One region of the Arthrobacter sp. TmT3-37 genome, then DNA from elsewhere that is predicted to be linked to it. Evidence: riboswitches for the same ligand, from Rfam matches in the RefSeq annotation. Region 1 holds a riboswitch; each other region holds the start of a gene.
The links. A riboswitch is a leader RNA that binds a small molecule or an ion and turns the genes downstream of it on or off. The one in region 1 is predicted to bind S-adenosylmethionine.

Region 1 (5,830 bases):
GCTCATGCTGCGGATCCCTTCGGGTTCGTGCGGGGGTCGACCACGCGGTAGAGGACGTCCACCACGAGGTTCACGAGGATGTAGACCGCGGCGATGAGAAACACCACGGCGAGGGTGATGGGCAGGTCGCGGTTCACGATGGCGTCGACGAGGGACCGGCCGAGGCCGGGTCGGGCGAAGATGATCTCGGCGACGACGGCCGAGCTGACGAGCGAGCCGACGGCCCAGGCGGAGAGCGTCAGGCCGGGGAGGATCGCGTGGCGCAGGGCGTGGGTGATCCGGACGGCGGTGTCGCTGAGGCCGCGGGCACGGGCGCTCAGGACGAAGGGCTGGGCGAGGGCGTCCTCGAAGGAGGACCGCGTGACCTGGGCGATGAACCCGGCGAGCGGGACCGCCAGGGAGAGTGCCGGCAGGACGAGCGACCGGAAGCCGTCGTTGCCCGCGACCGGGAACCAGCCGAGGGTCACCGCGAAGACCACGGCCAGCATGATGCCCACCCAGAACTGGGGGAGGGAGGCGAAGAACACCTCGACAGCACGCCCGGCGCCGTCGAGCACACGCCCGCGGCCCACCGTCAGGAGGGTGAACGCCAGGGCGATCACCCAGGCGAACACGAGGGCGAGCCCGGCCAGCTGCAGCGTGGGCAGGATCTGTGGGCCGATGATCTCCAGGACGGGGACCTTGAAGATGTAGGACACCCCGAAGTCGCCGGTGAGGAGGTTGCCGAGGTAGGAGAGGTACTGGACGAGGACGGGCTGGTCGAGCCCGTACTCTGCCCGCACGGCGGCGACGGTCTCGGGTGACGGCGAGGATCCCGCCCCGCCGAGGATCGCGGTGATCGGGTCACCGGGCGTGAGGCGGAGGACGAAGAACGTGAGGGTCACGGCCGCCCAGAGGACGAAGAGGCTGCCGGCCGCACGCTTCGCGATGACCTTGCCGGCGGTACCGGCCGTCGCCGTCGTGCGGGGTGCTGCGCTGAGGGAATCGAGGGAAGAGGTGCTCATTCTGAATCCACCGCCGTGACGTCGTAGAGGTAGGGGAGGGACAGGCTCGGTTCGAGGGTGAGGTTGCCGTAGCGGTCGCTCCGCAGGGCCACCTGGCTGGCCTGGTTGTAGAGCGGCAGCTGCAGGGCGTTGTCGCTCACGATCTGCTGCGCCTCGTAGTAGAGGCGCTCACGCTCGGCGGGATCGTCCGTGGCCAGGGCGTCGTTGAGGATGCCGTCGAGCTCGGGGTTGCGGAAGCCCGAGCCGTTCGGGACGAAGCCCGCCGATTCGGTGTACTCCGAGGAGAAGACGATCCGCAGCACGTCCGCGGTGTTGGTGTTCCAGTAGTCGGCGCGAAGGTCGTACGCGAAGTTGTTGCCGAGCTCGCTGACGGTCGCGCCGTCGCCGTTCTCGATCAGCACCTCGAAGCCGGCCTTCTTCGCCGTCGCCTGGATCTGCGTGACGAGCGCCTGGTGCGCGGTGGGCCACGCGCCGGGCGTGTAGGGGAAGTGCACGGTCAGGCGCTCGCCGTCCTTCACGCGGTAGCCCTCGTCGTCGCGCTCGGTCCAGCCCGCCTCATCGAGCAGGCGGGCCGCCTCGTCGGGATCCGGGTCGTAAACGTGCTCGAAGTCGGGGGAGTAGAAGCCCGTGGTGGAACTCAAGGGGCCGCCGGCCCGGGTGACGGTGCCGAAGTACACGCTGTTGATGCCCGCATCGACGTAGGCGCTGTGCAGGAAGGCCTTGCGCACGTCCACGTCGTCGAACGGTGCCCGGGTGGTGTTGAGGATCAGGTTGGTCGGGTTGCCGGGCCGGTCCTGCAGGATCAGTTCGACGTTCGGGTCCGCCTCGGCCTCGCCGAAGTGCACCGACGGCATGAGGTCGAGGGCGTCCACCTGGCCCGCCCGCAGGAGGCCGTAGCGGGTGGAGTCCTCGGGGACGATGCGCCACTCGATCTTCTCGATGTGCGCCGGCCCCTCGTGCTGCGCATACGGCGGAGCGGAGTTGTAGTCCTCGTTGCGCACCAGGCTGACCTTGGACTGCGGAACGTAGTCGACGATCTTGTACGGCCCGGTACCCACGGGGGCGTTGCAGTTCTCGGCCTGCGGCCGTTTGAGCGCCTCGGGCGATTCGATGCCGAGGAACGGCTGGGCGAGCACCTCGAGGAACGCGGCGTAGGGGCGGTTGAGGGTGACGACGGCGGTGGTCTCGTCCACGACCTCGGTGCCCACGTAGGGCTTGAGGTAGCCGCCGGCCGTGCCGGACTGCGTGTCGGGGTCGATCATGTGGTCGAGGTTGGCCTTAACCGCCTCCGCGGTGAGCTTCGTCCCGTCGGTGAACCAGACGTCGTCGCGCACCGTGAAGGTGTAGCTGAGGCCGTCGTCGGACACGGACCAGTCCGTGGCGAGCCACGGGTGGATGGCCCCTTCGCTGTCCTGGGACACGAGGGAGTCGAGGTAGTTCGCCGCGATGGACGCCTGCGGCATGTCCCCGTTGACGTGGGGGTCGAGGCAGGAGATGTCCTTGCCGGTGGCGAAGACGAAGGTGTCGTCCTCGCTCGCGGCTGCTGATCCTCCGCAGCCGCTCGTGGTGAGCACCAGGCCCGCCGCGACGGCGAGCAGGGCGAGGGTGCGGGGTGGACGGGGAGTGCTGGGGCTTGCTGTTCTCACGCGTGGCTCCTGAATCATCGCCCGATGGAGGGTGATACAGGTCAGCCAGTAGTCGCCCCGGGCGTGCCGGAGCACGGAAGGGCAGACCAACGAAAGCGTGTAGCTTCTCCATCGGTCCTGGCAGTAGCACCGTTCCCCGTTGCTACACGGGGAGGGTTGCTGCGGCGTCGTCGATCCAGGTCTCTCGGCCGCTCGGGATGGTTATGGCTACAGCTAAGCGCACCGGAGGGCGGGGGCGCCAGTGGTGCCCGTCATATTCGGTCACGCGGCGATCCGGGACGGCTTCCCCCGACGCCCGACAGCTGCACCAGGAGTTCTACCTTGCGGCCGAGCGCGAAGCCGCTGAGGTCCGGCAGCCGCACCAGGTACTCGTCCTCGACCAGCAGGTTCAGGAGCCGGTAGGTGGTGGCCTTCGGCAGCCCGAGGTTGCGGCTCACCTCCAGCCCCGTGACCCCGGGTCCGCACCGCGCAACCTCCTCGAGCACCGCGAGGGCGCTCCGCACCGCTTTGGGCTGGCGGGCCCGCAGGCCGACGTCGTCGGGCCGGTCCGTGGTCATGGGGCATCGCCCGCGGCAGTGTTCCGACCACCTCCGAGCACGGCGTCCTGCGTGGGCACGTCGTAGAGCCCGAGAACGGGGTCCGCCGACCGGTGACGGCGGTGCCACAGGAACCAGAGCAGCGCGGTGGCCAGCAGGATGCAGAAGATCCAGCCGCTCGCGCTACGGCCCGCACCCGCGAGGGTGATCCGATAGGCGACGAGTGCACCCGCGAGGGCCACCGAGGTGAGCCCGGCCGCGAGCGCCGGCCGGAGGGTCAGCTCGCCGATGCGCCGCAGGAAGACCGGCGCTGCACAGCACGCCAGCAGATAAGCGGTGACGTAGGCGGTGGCTGCGGTGCCGAGGAGCTTGTTCATCGCCTCGCCCGTTCCGAGGCCGAGCAGGATCAGCATCGCCGGAACGACCGTCACCACGGGCATGGCAGCCAGGACGGCGTGGACGGGCGTCCGGAACCGGAGGTGGGCGTGCCCGAGCCAGGCGGGCAGGACATCCTCCCGGCCCATGGTCAGCAGCACCCGGGCCAGTGCGGTGGCGCACGCGAGCGTGCACGCGAAGAAGGACAGCGCGGCGCCGGCGTCGAGCAGGGGGATCAGCCACGGGAGGCCTGCAGCCCGCATCGCGGGACCGAAGACCTGCGACCCGTCGTCGTCCAGCGGGAGCACGGATTGCAGCAGGACCCGTTGGGCCAGGGCTGCCACGACGTACAGCACACCCCCGCCGGCGGCACTCCAGAGCAGCACTCGGGGAATGGTCCGCAGCGGCCTGCGCGTCTCGGCACCCAGGACGGTGGCGCTCTCGAAGCCCACGAAGGCCATCAGGGCCAGGACGGCGCCCGTCGCCAGGCCGCTGAAGCCCGGGTCCGGCACGGCGGCCCGGACGTCGACGTCGGGCAGGGCCTCGCGTGGGACCGCGAGGAACACGAGGACGATCGGCACCACGAGGACCACGAGCGCCGCTCCTTCGGCCATGAGCATGGCGAGGGAGGACAGGCGGAGACCCCGGATGAGCAGCCACGTGCAGGTCCCGCCGACCGCGAGGATGACGCCGGCCATCACCGGATCGGCGAACTGCGGCCGGCCGAACGACGCGATGAGGTCCGAGGCGTGCAGTGCGAAGCCGATCAGCGCGAACATCGCGATGCAGGCGTAACCGATGATCAGCGAGCAGCCCGTCGCGAGGGCTACCAGGGGTCGCCACGTGCCCGTGCTGCCCAGGGCCTGGGCCACGTAGCTGTACAGCGAGCCGGCAGCTCCCATGCGCCGCGCGTACTGGCCGAGCGTGTAGCCGATCAGCAGGACCAGGACCGTCGCGCAGAGGATCGACGTAACCGCGTGGCGGCCTGCGGCGGCGGTGACCATCGCGGGCATGGTCACGGCCGCGGCAACCGGTGCCATCGCTGAGACCGATTGCGCGAGGGCGTCCACGGGGCCGAGGCTCCGCCGGGCCAGGCCGTGGAGCGGAGAGATGTCCGCCAGCCCGGTCACGCGAGGAGGGCTGGCGACGGCGTCCTGCAGTGGCTTCATGATCTGCCTTTCCCCCGCGAACAGTAGGTGCGCCGTGTTGCCCTGATGTTTCACGACGCCTGTATGACGCAGCAGGCCCGACGACGTCGCAGGTGGGGCTCCGGGCACGCCGCACGGGAGTCTCATTTGGAACGACGGCAGCTTTTACCGGGCGATGATCGGGCGGAAACGGTCCGTTGGAAGCATCGCTGCATGGCTATCTCCCCCACAGGCACGGCGTCCGCATCCGCCGTCGGCTCCCAGCGCCTCACCGGCACCCTGGGCGCCGGATCCATCGTGTTCATGGTCGTCGCGGCGGCATCGCCGCTGACCGTCATCGGCGGCGCCGCGCCGCTCGGAATCCTGCTGGGCAACGGGCCGGGGTATCCCAGCATGTACGCCGTCGCAGGGCTCATCCTCCTCCTGTTCTCCGTGGGCCTGAGCGCGATGAGCCGGGTGGTACCGAGGCCCGGGGCGTTCTTCACCTACGTGGGCTACGGGCTCGGCAGGAAGCAGGGTCTGGGAGCGGCGTTCCTCGCCCTCCTCACCTACACGACCATCCAGGTCGCGGTGTACGGCTACCTCGGCTTCAGCCTGAACCTCGCACTGACCAACCTCGGACTGCCGGAGCTGCCGTGGTGGCTCTACGCGCTCGCCATGATCGCGTTCGTCGGCGTCCTCGGCTACCGGCACATCGAACTGAGCTCGAAGGTGCTCGGTGTCCTGCTGGTCGCCGAGATCGGCATCGTCCTGGTGCTCGCAGCGGTCGTCGTGGCCACCGGCGGCGCGGAGGGCCTCTCCGCGGCTCCCTTCACGCCGGTCAACATCTTCTCGGGCGCACCGGGCGTGGGCCTCATGATGGCGATCGCCGGATTCATCGGCTTCGAGGCCACCGCGATCTTCCGCGACGAGGCCAAGGACCCCGAGAAGACCATCCCGCGCGCCACCTATGCCGCCGTCCTCCTCATCGGCCTGTTCTACACGTTCGGTGGCTGGGCCCTGGTCATGGCCTGGGGTCCGTCCCAGGTGGTGCAGGCCGCAGCGGAGGATCCGGGAGCGATGATCGTGGTCACCGCCGCCAACTACCTCGGCAGCGCGGGCGCCATCGCCATCAACGTGCT
Region 2 (5,830 bases), on a different contig from region 1:
GGCGCGCGCCCCGCCCATCGAGCCGCCGAGGACCGAGTGCCACCGGCCGATGCCGAGCCGGTCGGCCAGCAGGGCCTCGGCCCGGACGGAGTCCCGGATGGTGATCAGGGGGAAGCGCGAACCCCACGGCGTCCCGTCGGGCGCGAGGCTGGCCGGCCCCGTCGAGCCGTAGCAGCCTCCCAGCATGTTGATCGACACCACGAAGTACCGGTCGGTGTCCACCGTGCGGCCGGGACCCACGAGCGAATCCCACCAGCCCTCCTCCTCCGAGTCGCCGCGTGCCACGTGCGAGCTGCCGGTCAGGGCATGCTGCACGAGCACGGCGTTCGACCCGTCCCGGTTCAGCCGGCCCCAGGTCTCGAAGGCGAGCTGCACGTCCGGCAGCGTGCCGCCCGTCTCCAGGGCCAGCGGACCGATCGGCGCGATGCGCAGGAGCCCGTCCCCCGGAGGGCGTGCGCCGTCGATCCCGGGGTGCAGCGGAGCAGGAGGGTAGGTCGTCACGAAGGGCTAGGCTCCTTTGGCGGCGCGGAAGCCCGCGTCGAGGTCGGCGAGGATGTCGGTGATGTTCTCGAGGCCCACGGAGAGGCGCACGAGGCCCGGGCGCACTCCGGCGGTCAGCTGCGCCTCCGCCCCCAGCTGGCTGTGGGTCGTGGACGCCGGGTGGATCACGAGCGAGCGCACATCGCCCACGTTCGCGACGTGCGAGTGGAGTTCCAGCCCGTCGACGAAGCGCTTGCCGGCCTCGAGTCCCCCGACGATGTCGAAGCTGACGATCGCGCCCGTGCCGTTGTTCCGCCCGTACTTCCTGCCGCGTTCGTACCAGGGACTCGAGGCGAGGCCCGCATAGGAGACGCGCTCGACGTCGTCGTGCCCCTCGAGCCACTCGGCGACGGCCTGGGCGTTCTGCACGTGGCGCTCCACGCGCAGGCTGAGGGTCTCCAGGCCCTGCGCGATGAGGAAGGCGTTGAACGGCGACACGGACGAGCCGAGGTCGCGCAGCAACTGGACGCGGGCCTTGAGGATGTAGGCGAGGTTCGCGCCGAGGGCGCTGCCGACACCGAGGTCCCGCGCGTAGACGAGTCCGTGGTAGCTCTCGTCCGGGCTGTTGAAGCCCGGGAAGCGCTCGGGGTACTGGGCGAAGTCGAAGTTCCCCGAATCGACGATGACGCCGGCGATGGCATTGCCATGGCCCCCGAGGTACTTCGTCGCGGAGTGCACCACGATGTCGGCGCCCCATTCGATGGGCCGGATCAGGTACGGCGTGGACAGCGTGTTGTCCACGATCAGGGGGATCCCGCTCTCGTGGGCGACGGCGCTGATGCCCTCGATGTTCAGGACGTCCTGCCGTGGGTTGGACACGACTTCCCCGAAGAAGAGCTTGGTGTTCGGCCGGACGGCGTCGCGCCACTGCTCGAGGTCGTCGGGGTCCTCGACGAAGGTCGTCTCGATGCCGAACCTCTTCAGCGTGTGCTTGAAGAGGTTGTACGTGCCGCCGTAGAGGCTCGGGCTCGCCACGATGTGGTCACCCGCCTCGGCGATGTTCAGCACCGCGAAGGTCTCCGCCGCCTGGCCGGAGGCCAGGAGCAGCGCGCCGACGCCGCCCTCGAGGCTCGCGATCCGCGTCTCCACCGCTTCCTGCGTGGGATTGCCGATGCGCGTGTAGATGGGCGCGAGTTCCGTCAGCGAGAACCGGTTCGCGGCGCTCTCGGCACTCGGGAAGACGAATGACGACGTCTGGTAGATGGGCAGCGCACGCGCTCCCGTGGCGGTGTCCGGCACCTGGCCGGCGTGGATCTGGCGTGTCTCGAAGGACCAATCGTCGGACATGGTGCTCCCTGTAGGAAGGGGCTCGGCCGGGTTCCGATGCTCCCGTCGGTGGACGCCGTTCCAGGAGACCGGGCCCGCAGGAGCCCGCGCTTGCACGGCGCCGGTGTGGCGCCGAACCTGGTCTTCACCCGGGGCACCCCACCGCGGTTGGAGGGTTGCCGGCCAGCAAGCCGGGGCTTCGTGCTGGCACTCATGACCTGCATTCATGAAAGCCCATCGGGGCGCATCCGGCAACCCGTGTGACCCTCCGTGAAGGAGCGGCTCACCCCCTTCTGCGGTCGGTCGAACGGGTAAGGCAAGCCTTAGTCGAGACGCAGATCACTTAGTGCCAAAATATCGGCATGCGCCTGGACCACGTCTCTTATGCCTGCGAACCCGATGGACTTGCTGCGACCGCCGACCGGATCTCGGCCAGGCTCGGCATGGAACCGGTGAAGGGCGGTGTGCACCCCCGCTTCGGCACCCGCAACATGATCTTCCCGCTGGTCAACGGCCAGTACCTGGAGGTCGTCGAGGTCCTCAACCACCCCGCGTCGGACAAGGCGCCGTTCGGCCAGGCCGTGCGGGCGCGTTCCGAGGCCGGTGGAGGCTGGATGGGCTGGTGCGTCGCCGTCGACGACCTGGGACCCTTCGAGGAGCGGCTCGGCCGCGGTGCGGTTCCCGGCAACCGCAAGTTCCCGGACGGCCAGGAGCTGACCTGGCAGCAGATCGGCATCAAGGGCCTCATCGCGGATCCGCAGGTGCCCTATCTGCTCCGCTGGGACGAGGGCACCGAGTCCCTGCACCCGTCGAAGGCCCGTCCTGCAACGGTCAAGCTGGACTGCCTCACCATCGCCGGCTCGTCCGAGCGCGTCACGGAATGGCTCGGCACGGAGGTCGAGGAGACGCTCGACGGCGTCCAGGTCCAGTGGATCGCACCCAACGGAACCCCGGGCATCATGTCCGTGACCTTCGAGACCGCCGACGGCCGGATCGAGATCTGACCTCCGCCGCGGACGCAGAAGGGACCGGACATGATGTCCGGTCCCTTCTGCTGTGTCGCTGCTGTGGTGAGGAGTGATCAGGCGTGGGTGTAGGTCAGGCAGTCCGCGGCCTCGGCGCCGGGGCCCACCTTGACGGCCGGGGCGCTGCACAGCAGGTCGTGGTTGTAGCTGCACTCGGATCGCTGGCACGCTCCGACGTGCGCGAGCATCTTGGGCAGTCCGCCGCTGATGGACGTGTCGATGAACGTGGCGCAGGACGCGTGTTCCTCGCTGCCCGACACGGTGATGGCGACGGCCGTGCAGCCGTCGTGGTTGAAGGAGCAGTTGTGGACGCTGCATTCAGAGACACTGGTGACGACGCTCATGATTCCTCCTGGCTGGTCCGGTGAGGCCCCGATCGGGGCCGCCACTTCGCTGAACGGACTCACGGTAACACCGCGTCCACCGGATAATTTAGTCATGATCGGCGTGCGCAATGACCGAAGGTAAGGCTTCGCTCAGGCGGTCACCCGCCGATCCCGATGGCGGGACCGAGCAGGGTGAATCCGACGAAACCCGTGATGTCGATGAGCGCGTGTGCCAGGACGAGCGGCATCACCCGACGGCTGCGCGTGTAGAACCAGGCGAACAGCAGGCCCATGAGCACGTTGCCGAGGAAGGGCCCGAACCCCTGGTACAGGTGGTAGCTGCCCCTCACGAGGGCGCTCGTGAGGATGATGGCCGGGGTCGACCAGCCGAGCTCCCGCAGCCGGAGGAACAGGTACCCCACCACGATGACCTCCTCGAGCACGGCGTGCCGGACCGCCGAGAGGATGAGCACGGGGATCGTCCACCAGTAGGTGTCGAGCGCGGCGGGCACCAGCGCGGTGGTGATGCCGAGCGCGCGGCCGCCGGCATAGACCCCGAGCGTGCCGATACCGATGACCGCCGCCAGGCCGATCCCGAATCCGATGGTGCGCAGGGGCCTCTCGAACGTGAGGCCGAGGCGTCGGAACGCCGAGACCCCGTGGCCACTGAGCAGGAACAGGACCAGGGCCACCGGCACCAGGGCGAAGAAGATTCCCAGCAGCTGGTAGGTGAGGTCGAAGTACTGCCGGTCGTCGAGCACCGGGTTCAGCGTGGTGGTCTGCGCGGCGAGGGGGCCGCGCGTCAGCTTCTCGGCCAGGCTCACGATCGCGTACACACCGGACTGTCCGAGGGACAGGCCGAAGACGATGAGCAGCTCGGCGGTGATGCGGCGCCTCGGGACGGGTGGCTCCGGGTGGACGGCACCGCCCGGTGCTGCTGGAGCGGACGGGGAGGACTCGGCAGTCATGGCGCTATCCTTCCAGCGGCGGCTGGTGATTCCCAGTCCGCGGACATCCGCCTGCCTCCCCTACCGCACGCGGCTCCCGGCCCGCCAGACGGCATGGACGAGCGGCATGCCCGGCCGGTATGCGAGATGCGTGGCCGAGGGCGCGTCCAGCAGTTGCAGGTCTGCACGGTGCCCGACGGCCAGGGAGCCGACCGCGCGCCGGCCGTCCTCGTCGTGGCCCGCGTGGCGCCGCAGCGCGAGCGCTCCGCCGAGGGTCGCGGCGCGGACCGCCTCCTGCACGGTGAGGCCCATCTGGAGGACGGCGATGGCCACGCAGAAGGCCATCGAGCTCGTGAACGACGTACCGGGGTTGCAGTTGCTGGCGATCGCGAGCTGCACGCCGGCGTCGAGGAGCCTCCGGGCGGGCGGGAACGGCTGGCGCGTGGAGAGGTCGCAGGCGGGCAGGCAGGTGGCCACCGTGCCGGGTTCGCCCCGCGCAGCGAAGCCGGCCCAGGTACCGGCGAGCGCCTCGACGTCGTCGTCGGTCAGGTGGTTGACGTGGTCCACGCTGGCGGCGCCGAACTCGACGGCGAGCGCGACGCCGTCGCCCGGTCCCAGCTGGTTGCCGTGCACGCGCAGGCCGAGGCCGGCTGCGGCGGAGGCGGAGAGCACGCGGCGTGACTGCTCGGCGGTGAAGGCTCCCCTCTCGCAGAAGACGTCGGCCCAGCGGACGTAGGGGCGGACGGCGTCGAGCATGGGCCCGCACACCAGGTCGGTGTAGTGGTCCGCGTCCTCCCCGCGCGGCACGAGGTGCGCACCGAGGAACGTGACCTCGTCGACGACGCCTGCCGCGATGCGCGCACTGCGCGCCTCCTGCTCGACGTCGAGCCCGTAGCCCGTCTTCGTCTCCAGGTAGGTGGTCCCGCCCGCCGCGGCCTCGGCGACCCGGGCCAGCAGGAGTCGCGTGAGGTCGTAGTCGCCGGCGGCACGTGTCGCGTCGACGGTGACGGCGATACCACCCGCGGCGTAGGACTCCCCCGCCATGCGGGCCTCGAACTCGGCCGTCCGGTCGCCGGCGAACACGAGGTGCGTGTGGCTGTCGACCCAGCCCGGGAGGCCTGCACGGCCACCGGCGTCGTGGCTCTCGTCGGCGGCAGGGGCGTGCGCGGCCGGGCCGATCCAGCTGATGCGCTCGCCCTCGAACACCACGGCGGCGTCCCGCAGGGTGGTGCCGTCGGGGTCCGAGGTGAGGAGCTCACCGATGTTCGTGATGAGGACGGACATCAGTGCTGCTCCCGGCCGTGGCCCGCCGGGCTCCTGCCAGGCTCGTGCTCCCTCTGCGCCGCCTCGTCCAGCCGGGCGATGGCCGTGACCAGCAGGTCGGCGGGCCTCCCCAGCGTGGTGTGGACGCCTTCGCGCGCCACGAGGACTCCCCCGACGACGACACCCGTGACGTCCTGGCCGGTCGCGGTGTAGGCGAGCTGCTCCCGGGAGGACCCGGCCGTGCGCGCGGTGCCCGGATCGACGGCCATGAAGTCGGCGGCGCGGCCGGGCCGGAAGCCGGCGCCCGGCCGGGCCTGCGCGGCTGCCCCGCCGAGAGAGGCGATGGCGTGCAGCTGCTCCGGTCCGAAGTGACCCCGCCGCCCGGTGCGCAGGCGCTCCCCGTGCTCCAGCGCCCGCATCTCCAGCCATGGGTCCACGACGGCGTGCTGGTCGGTGCCGAGGG
Region 3 (5,830 bases), on a different contig from region 1:
CTGCCCCGCACGCGGCTCCACTGCCGTTCTCCCCACCCCGACGCGTCCCGGCCGTCGAAGCGCAGGCTGCGGGATCCGACGTGGGCGCCGGGTCCGGTCAGTCCCACCAGGGTCCGGGCTGTCACCGACTTGCCGGATCCGGACTCGCCGACGAGCGCCAGGCATTCACCCGGCCGGATCGCGAGGCTGACGTCCCGGACGACCTCCCGCCGGTGGACGCCACGGCCGAACGAGACCGTCAGTCCGTCGAGTTCGACGACGGGCGGCGCCGCGCCGGCAGGTCCGGCGATGCCGGCGGCGGGTGTGAGGATCGGTGTGGAGCTCATGCGAGCCTTCCTTCGGAGCGGCGCCGGAGTTCACGCCCGACGACGGTGATTGACAGGACGGTGGCGACGAGGAACGCCGCGGGGATCGTGATCATCCAGGGGGCGTTGGAGATGAAGTTGCGCCCCGCCGAGAGCATCGCACCCCACTCGGGGGCCGGGGGAGGCGTGCCGAGTCCGAGGAAGCTGAGGGACGCACCGGCACCGATGGCGGATCCCACCCCGATGGTCGCCAGGACCAGCACCGGCTTGATGACGTTCGGGACGATGTGCGTCACGAGCACCCGCCACGCGGGCAGCCCCAGCGTACGGGCCGCCTCGACATAGCCGGAGCGCCGGACGAGGTGCGTCTGCGCCCGGGTGATCCGGGCGTAGTAGGCGATGCTGCCCGCCCCGATCGCGAGGATCGCATTCTCCGTGCCGCCGCCGATGATGCCGATGACCACCAGAGCGAGCAGGATCTCCGGGATGGCGAGGGTGACGTCGAGGAAGCGCATCACCGATGCCTCGACCAGGCGCCCGTTGAGCCCGGCGAGGAGGCCGATGGCCGTCCCGCCCAGCACGCCGATCGCCGTCGCGCCGAGACCGATGTACAGCGAGGTGGCAGCACCGTGCACGATCCGGGAATAGTTGTCCGCGCCGGAGTCGTCGGTACCGAACCAGGCCGTCCCGTCCGGCGCTTCGAAGCTCCGGGAGGGATCCACCGCGTACGGATCGGCCGGGGAGAGCAGACCCGGTGCCAGGACCGCCGCCGCGAGCCACAGGAGGAAGGCCGAGGCCAGCAGGATGCCGGGCCTGATGCGTCGCGCTCGCCGGGCGCGGACCCCGCGGTGGACGGGGTGGACGGGGTGGACGGGGACCGTAGGAGAAGCCGGAGGCGTCGGCGCCAGGGGAACCGCGTCGGGGGGAGCAGTGCGCGAGGTGATGCTCATGCCGTCACCACTTTCGGGTCGATGAGCGTGTAGAGGAGGTCGATCACCAGGTTGACCACCACGTACACCGCGGCGGAGAGCAGCACGATGCCGATGATGACGGGGAGGTCCTTGTTGTAGACGGAGGCCAGTGTCAGCGAACCGATGCCCTGCCGGCTGAACAGGGTCTCGACGATCACCGATCCGCCGAGGAGCGCGGCGACGACGAATCCTGACATCGTCATCACCGGGATGGCGGCATGCCGGAGTGCGTGCCGCACACGCACCGGGAGGTCGCGCATCCCGCGGGACCTCGCCGTGAGGATGAAGGGTTGCTCCAGGACGTCCTCGAGTTCGTTGCGGAGGACCTGCGAGAGCGTCCCGAAGACGGCGAGGCCCAGCGTGAGCGCCGGCAGGACCAGTGCCGCCACGCCCTGGTTGCCGCCGATCGGGAACCAGCGCAGCGAGAACGAGAAGACGATCAGCAGGGCGAACCCGATGATGAAGGTCGGTGTCGCGGCGAGGACCACTTCGACGCCGGAGACGATCGACCGGATCCAGTTCGCCCGCTGCGCGGACAGGACGGCGACGGCGAGGGTCAGCGGGAGGGCGACGGCGACGGCGGCTGCCGCGAGCGCCGCCGTCGCGCCGATCTGCTGGCCGATGGCATCCGTGACGGGCAGCCGGAGCCGGTAGGACTGGCCCAGGTCACCCTGCAGCAGGTTGCCGAGGTAGCTGCCGTACTGCACGATGAACGGCTGGTCGAGGAGGTAGTCGCTGCGGACCTGGGCGAGGGTCTCGGCCGTGGGCCGCGCGTCCGGACCGCCGAGGATCAGCAGAGCGGTGTCGCCCGGGATCAGGTAGACCGCGAGGAAGGTCAGCGTTGCCGCGCCCCAGAGCACGCCGATGCCGACCAGCAGGCGGGTGAGGATGCGTCGGAGGATCGGCACCTACTCCGCCTTCCACGCGTAGGTCAGGACGGGCACGGGGTGGGACGTGTCGACGGCGACATCATGGACCGTCTTGGCGTACGCGAACTGGCTCGGATTCTCGTAGAGGGGCACGCCGGGCACGATCTCGAGCAGCCGGTGCTGCGCCTTCGAGTACGCTTCCTCAGCCTCGGGTCCGTCGTCGGACCCGCGGGCCGTCAGGAGCAGTTCGTCCAGGGCCGGATCGTCGACGTAGGACGAGTTCTGGCCGATCCGTTCGCCGGTGATCTCCGAGGAGTGGTACCGGATGAACAGGACGTCGGTGGTGTTGGTGTGCCACACGCCGGCCAGCGCGTCGTAGTCACCGGCGTAGCGCAATTCGCTGAGCTGCGCCTGCGGCAGCTGGATGATCTGGAGGTCGAAGCCGACCTTACGGGCCTCGCCCTGCAGTTGGACCAGCAGGGGACTCGGCGTCGAGCTCTCCACCGTCGGTACCTCGACGACCAGCCGTCGGCCGTCCTTCGTGCGGAAGCCCTCGCCGTCGCGCTCGGACCAGCCGGCGTCGTCGAGCAGCTGGTTCGCGCGCTCGGGATCGTGGGTGAGCGTCCCCTCGACGGTCGGGTCGTAGTACTTGCTCTCCTTCGAGAGGAACCCGTCGATCGGCGTGTAGGTGCCGAAGCCCAGGCTCTCGGTGACCGCAGCGGTGTCCACGGCGGCGGCGAAGGCCTGGCGGACGGCGAGGTCGTCGAACGGTGCACGGCTGAGGTTGAAGCTCAGCACGTAGGGGCTGCCGGTGCGGGGGAGGTTCTCGTAGGTGAAGTTCGGGTCGGCCTGGACAGCCGCCGCGTTCTGGGGCGCGAGGTTCTCGGTCAGGTCGTACTGCCCGGAGACGAGGGACTGGTGCCGGATCACCGGCTCGCCGACGAGGGTCACCTCGACGCCGTCGAGATATGCCTCGCCGTCACCCTCGAGCCACTCCGGCGCCCAGTCGTAGCCCTCGCGCTTGGTGTAGGTGATGCTCTGGCCCGGCTGGTAGTCCGCGACGGTGAAGGGGCCGGTCCCGATCGGCTGCTGGCACAGGGTCTCGGGAGCCTCCGCGATGGCCTTGCCCGAGTTCATCCCGAGCCAGGACTGCGTGAGGGTGTAGAGGAACGGGGTGTAGGGGTATTCGAGGTGGGCCTCGAAGGTGTACTCGTCCAGGACCGTGCCGTCCACGTAGGGGGCGATGTACGCGGCGGCGAGCGGTGACTTCGTCGCGGGGTCCCGCATGTGCTCGAAGTTCTGGCCGAGGACCTCCGCGTTCCACGGCGAGCCGTCGCTGAAGGTGACGCCCTCCTTGAGGTGGAAGGTGTAGGTCCTGCCGTCCTCCGAGATGTCCCATGATTCCGCGAGGTAGGGCGCGATGTCCCCGTTCTCGTCCAGCGTCACCACGTTGTCGTAGATCAGGCGTCCCAGGAACTGCTGCTGGGTCGCCGAGATGCCGTGGCCGTCGAGGCACCCCGGTTCGGCCGAGATCGACACGTCCAGGACCCCTCCGGACACGGGCTCACCGGCCGTCTCCGAGGTGGAGGCCGCCGGTCCGGCGCAGCCACTGACAAGGGCCACCAGGGCGATGGCCGATAACGTGGTGAGCCGGCGGACCGGCCGGTGATTCCGGGCAGGGGGAATTACGGATGCATTCATGGAGAATTCCTCTGAGGGGTCCGGTGCCGCGCACGGCGGAATTCACCGGAAAAGGGGAGAAAGGAGCAACAGGATGCGCTGGACGCGCAGGGCCTGCTAGGGGAGGGGGAGGGCGTTACAGCTCACGGGAGTGCCTTTCGGTGTGCTCTTGCCCGCGCCGGACGGGCACTCACGTGCCATGGCGAAGGCCGCTTCGTCATCCGAACCACCCAGGAACATGGGGTTGGTGTGCGGTCCAGTCGGAGCTTTCCGACCGCATCTCTTGAAGCTGAATTCAATATAGGCAGGGAGACGGGCGGTCCTGCGAATAAGAAGAAATATGACCGGGACGTGCGATACCCGCGCATTGTCCCGTCGAATACCTGGCGGACAGGGGATACGACAGCAGGGGAGCCGGTGCCGCACCTGATTCCGGCATCAGCCGATGACGACGGCCCCGTCGTCGTCGATCCGCCAGCCGGGGTTGAAGGCGATCTCCCAGACGACGTCGTTCGGATCCCGGACCAGGGCGTGGAAGATGCCCCCGAAGGAGCCGTCGCGGGGCTCCTTGAGGATGGTCCCGCCGGCGTCCGCCATCCTGGCCACCAGCCGGCGGACCTCGTCGGGGCTGCCGACATTGTGCGACAGCGTCATCCCGGACGGTCCGGGCGCCGCATCGAGCCCGACGTCCTGCGCGAACTTGTCGGATCGGAACAGCCCCAGGAGCAGACCGGGCGCCACCTGGTAGAAGATGATCTCCTCCGGGACGTCGAGCGCAGGGGACCAGCCCAATCCGCTGTAGAACGATCGCGCGGCGTCGAGGTCGCGGGTGGCGACCGTGACGAAGTGCAGTTGCTGGTCCATGGCGCGAGCATAGTCGGCACGGCCGGTGCCCTGGGCTTTTTCGGACAGGACCGGGGGGTGCGGAGACCCTTGACGCCGCGGCAGGCCTGAGACCGCGACGGTTCTCGGCGGGGAAGCCCACGTCACCCCGGGTGCTCAGGTCACCGCCGACGCGACGTGCCGGCGTCGATCACCGCCCGTGACACGACCACCGATGTCACGACCACGGGGTGAGGGCACGTTCCTGCTGCTCGCCGTCGATGACGAGATCGAGCCGCTCGTCGAGGAACGCGACGTAGTCCTGCACCTCGGCCGCGTCACTCAGGGGGTGTTCGTACTGCCACGCGATGTCATCCACCCTCTTGTCTCCCACCAGGGCGGAGTACCAGGTCGCGTAGCCCTTGTACGAGCACATGGACCGTGTCGAGCTGGGCTCGAGCGGCGCCACGACGTCCTCGACCGGAAGGTAGTACCGGGCGGGCAGGGTCGTCTCGAACAGCATCCGCGCCCGGGTGGTGTCGGCGAGGATGTGTCCGTCGAGCATAAGCTGCACGTGTCGGGAGGTGCCTCGGACGTCGATGCGGCCGTACGGGTCGTGCGGATGGCTGATGATCTCGTCGTCCTCCTCGAACCAGCTGTCGAAGTCGGCGAATGCGAGGATCACGTAGTCGTCGAGGCCGGGGTCGCGTGCGCGGAATCCGGACGCGACGGCCTCCGTTCCAGCGACGCGTATCCCGACTGGCTCGCCCGCGGTCGTGCGCACGTCGAAGGGGATACGCGGGTCCAACACGGGAATCGTCGACAGGTCGGGCAGCATGAATCCGACCGGACCGTTCTCGGGTGGCGGTGGGGTGCGGGGCGAGATCTCGGCGCGGATGTCCTGGTACGGGACGGCGTACCCGGGCACGACCCTGCGCGGCTCCCACACGAGCATCGCGTGCGTCGTGTCCACGACGGTCTGTCCGCCGAGCGTGGCGCGGACGCGCTTCGCGGTCGGCTCGTATCTCAGCTTCTGGAGCAGTTGCCCCATCACGTCCCGCATGAGCACGCCGGTCGCATCGGTGTCGTGGTTGGCCGGGGGTACGGGAGGGCTCGACATGCACTCACGGTAGACCTGCGTCGCCGCTGCGGATAGAGGCCGATGGCGGCGTCCGCAGCAGGC

Region 2: another riboswitch for S-adenosylmethionine. It lies ahead of ACX80U_RS16590 (bifunctional o-acetylhomoserine/o-acetylserine sulfhydrylase); the one in region 1 lies ahead of ACX80U_RS03560 (ABC transporter substrate-binding protein).
Region 3: another riboswitch for S-adenosylmethionine. It lies ahead of ACX80U_RS10275 (ABC transporter substrate-binding protein); the one in region 1 lies ahead of ACX80U_RS03560 (ABC transporter substrate-binding protein).

The regions. Positions count from the first base shown of each region.
Region 1 covers NZ_JBTNDU010000002.1:153,914-159,743, forward strand. Annotated here, with positions in the region: gene ACX80U_RS03550 (ABC transporter permease) at 1-6, opposite strand, end outside; gene ACX80U_RS03555 (ABC transporter permease subunit) at 3-1,004, opposite strand; gene ACX80U_RS03560 (ABC transporter substrate-binding protein) at 1,001-2,650, opposite strand; SAM riboswitch class I at 2,756-2,854, opposite strand; gene ACX80U_RS03565 (helix-turn-helix domain-containing protein) at 2,902-3,207, opposite strand; gene ACX80U_RS03570 (APC family permease) at 3,204-4,730, opposite strand; gene ACX80U_RS03575 (APC family permease) at 4,923-5,830, shown strand, end outside.
Region 2 covers NZ_JBTNDU010000017.1:40,803-46,632, reverse strand. Annotated here, with positions in the region: gene metX (homoserine O-acetyltransferase MetX) at 1-501, opposite strand, end outside; gene ACX80U_RS16590 (bifunctional o-acetylhomoserine/o-acetylserine sulfhydrylase) at 508-1,827, opposite strand; SAM riboswitch class IV at 1,909-2,025, opposite strand; gene ACX80U_RS16585 (VOC family protein) at 2,169-2,810, shown strand; gene ACX80U_RS16580 (DUF1540 domain-containing protein) at 2,888-3,175, opposite strand; gene ACX80U_RS16575 (CPBP family intramembrane glutamic endopeptidase) at 3,316-4,125, opposite strand; gene hutI (imidazolonepropionase) at 4,186-5,388, opposite strand; gene ACX80U_RS16565 (formimidoylglutamate deiminase) at 5,388-5,830, opposite strand, start outside.
Region 3 covers NZ_JBTNDU010000006.1:132,646-138,475, reverse strand. Annotated here, with positions in the region: gene ACX80U_RS10290 (dipeptide ABC transporter ATP-binding protein) at 1-326, opposite strand, end outside; gene ACX80U_RS10285 (ABC transporter permease) at 323-1,255, opposite strand; gene ACX80U_RS10280 (ABC transporter permease) at 1,252-2,184, opposite strand; gene ACX80U_RS10275 (ABC transporter substrate-binding protein) at 2,185-3,846, opposite strand; SAM riboswitch class IV at 3,986-4,114, opposite strand; gene ACX80U_RS10270 (VOC family protein) at 4,264-4,689, opposite strand; gene ACX80U_RS10265 (DUF427 domain-containing protein) at 4,886-5,767, opposite strand.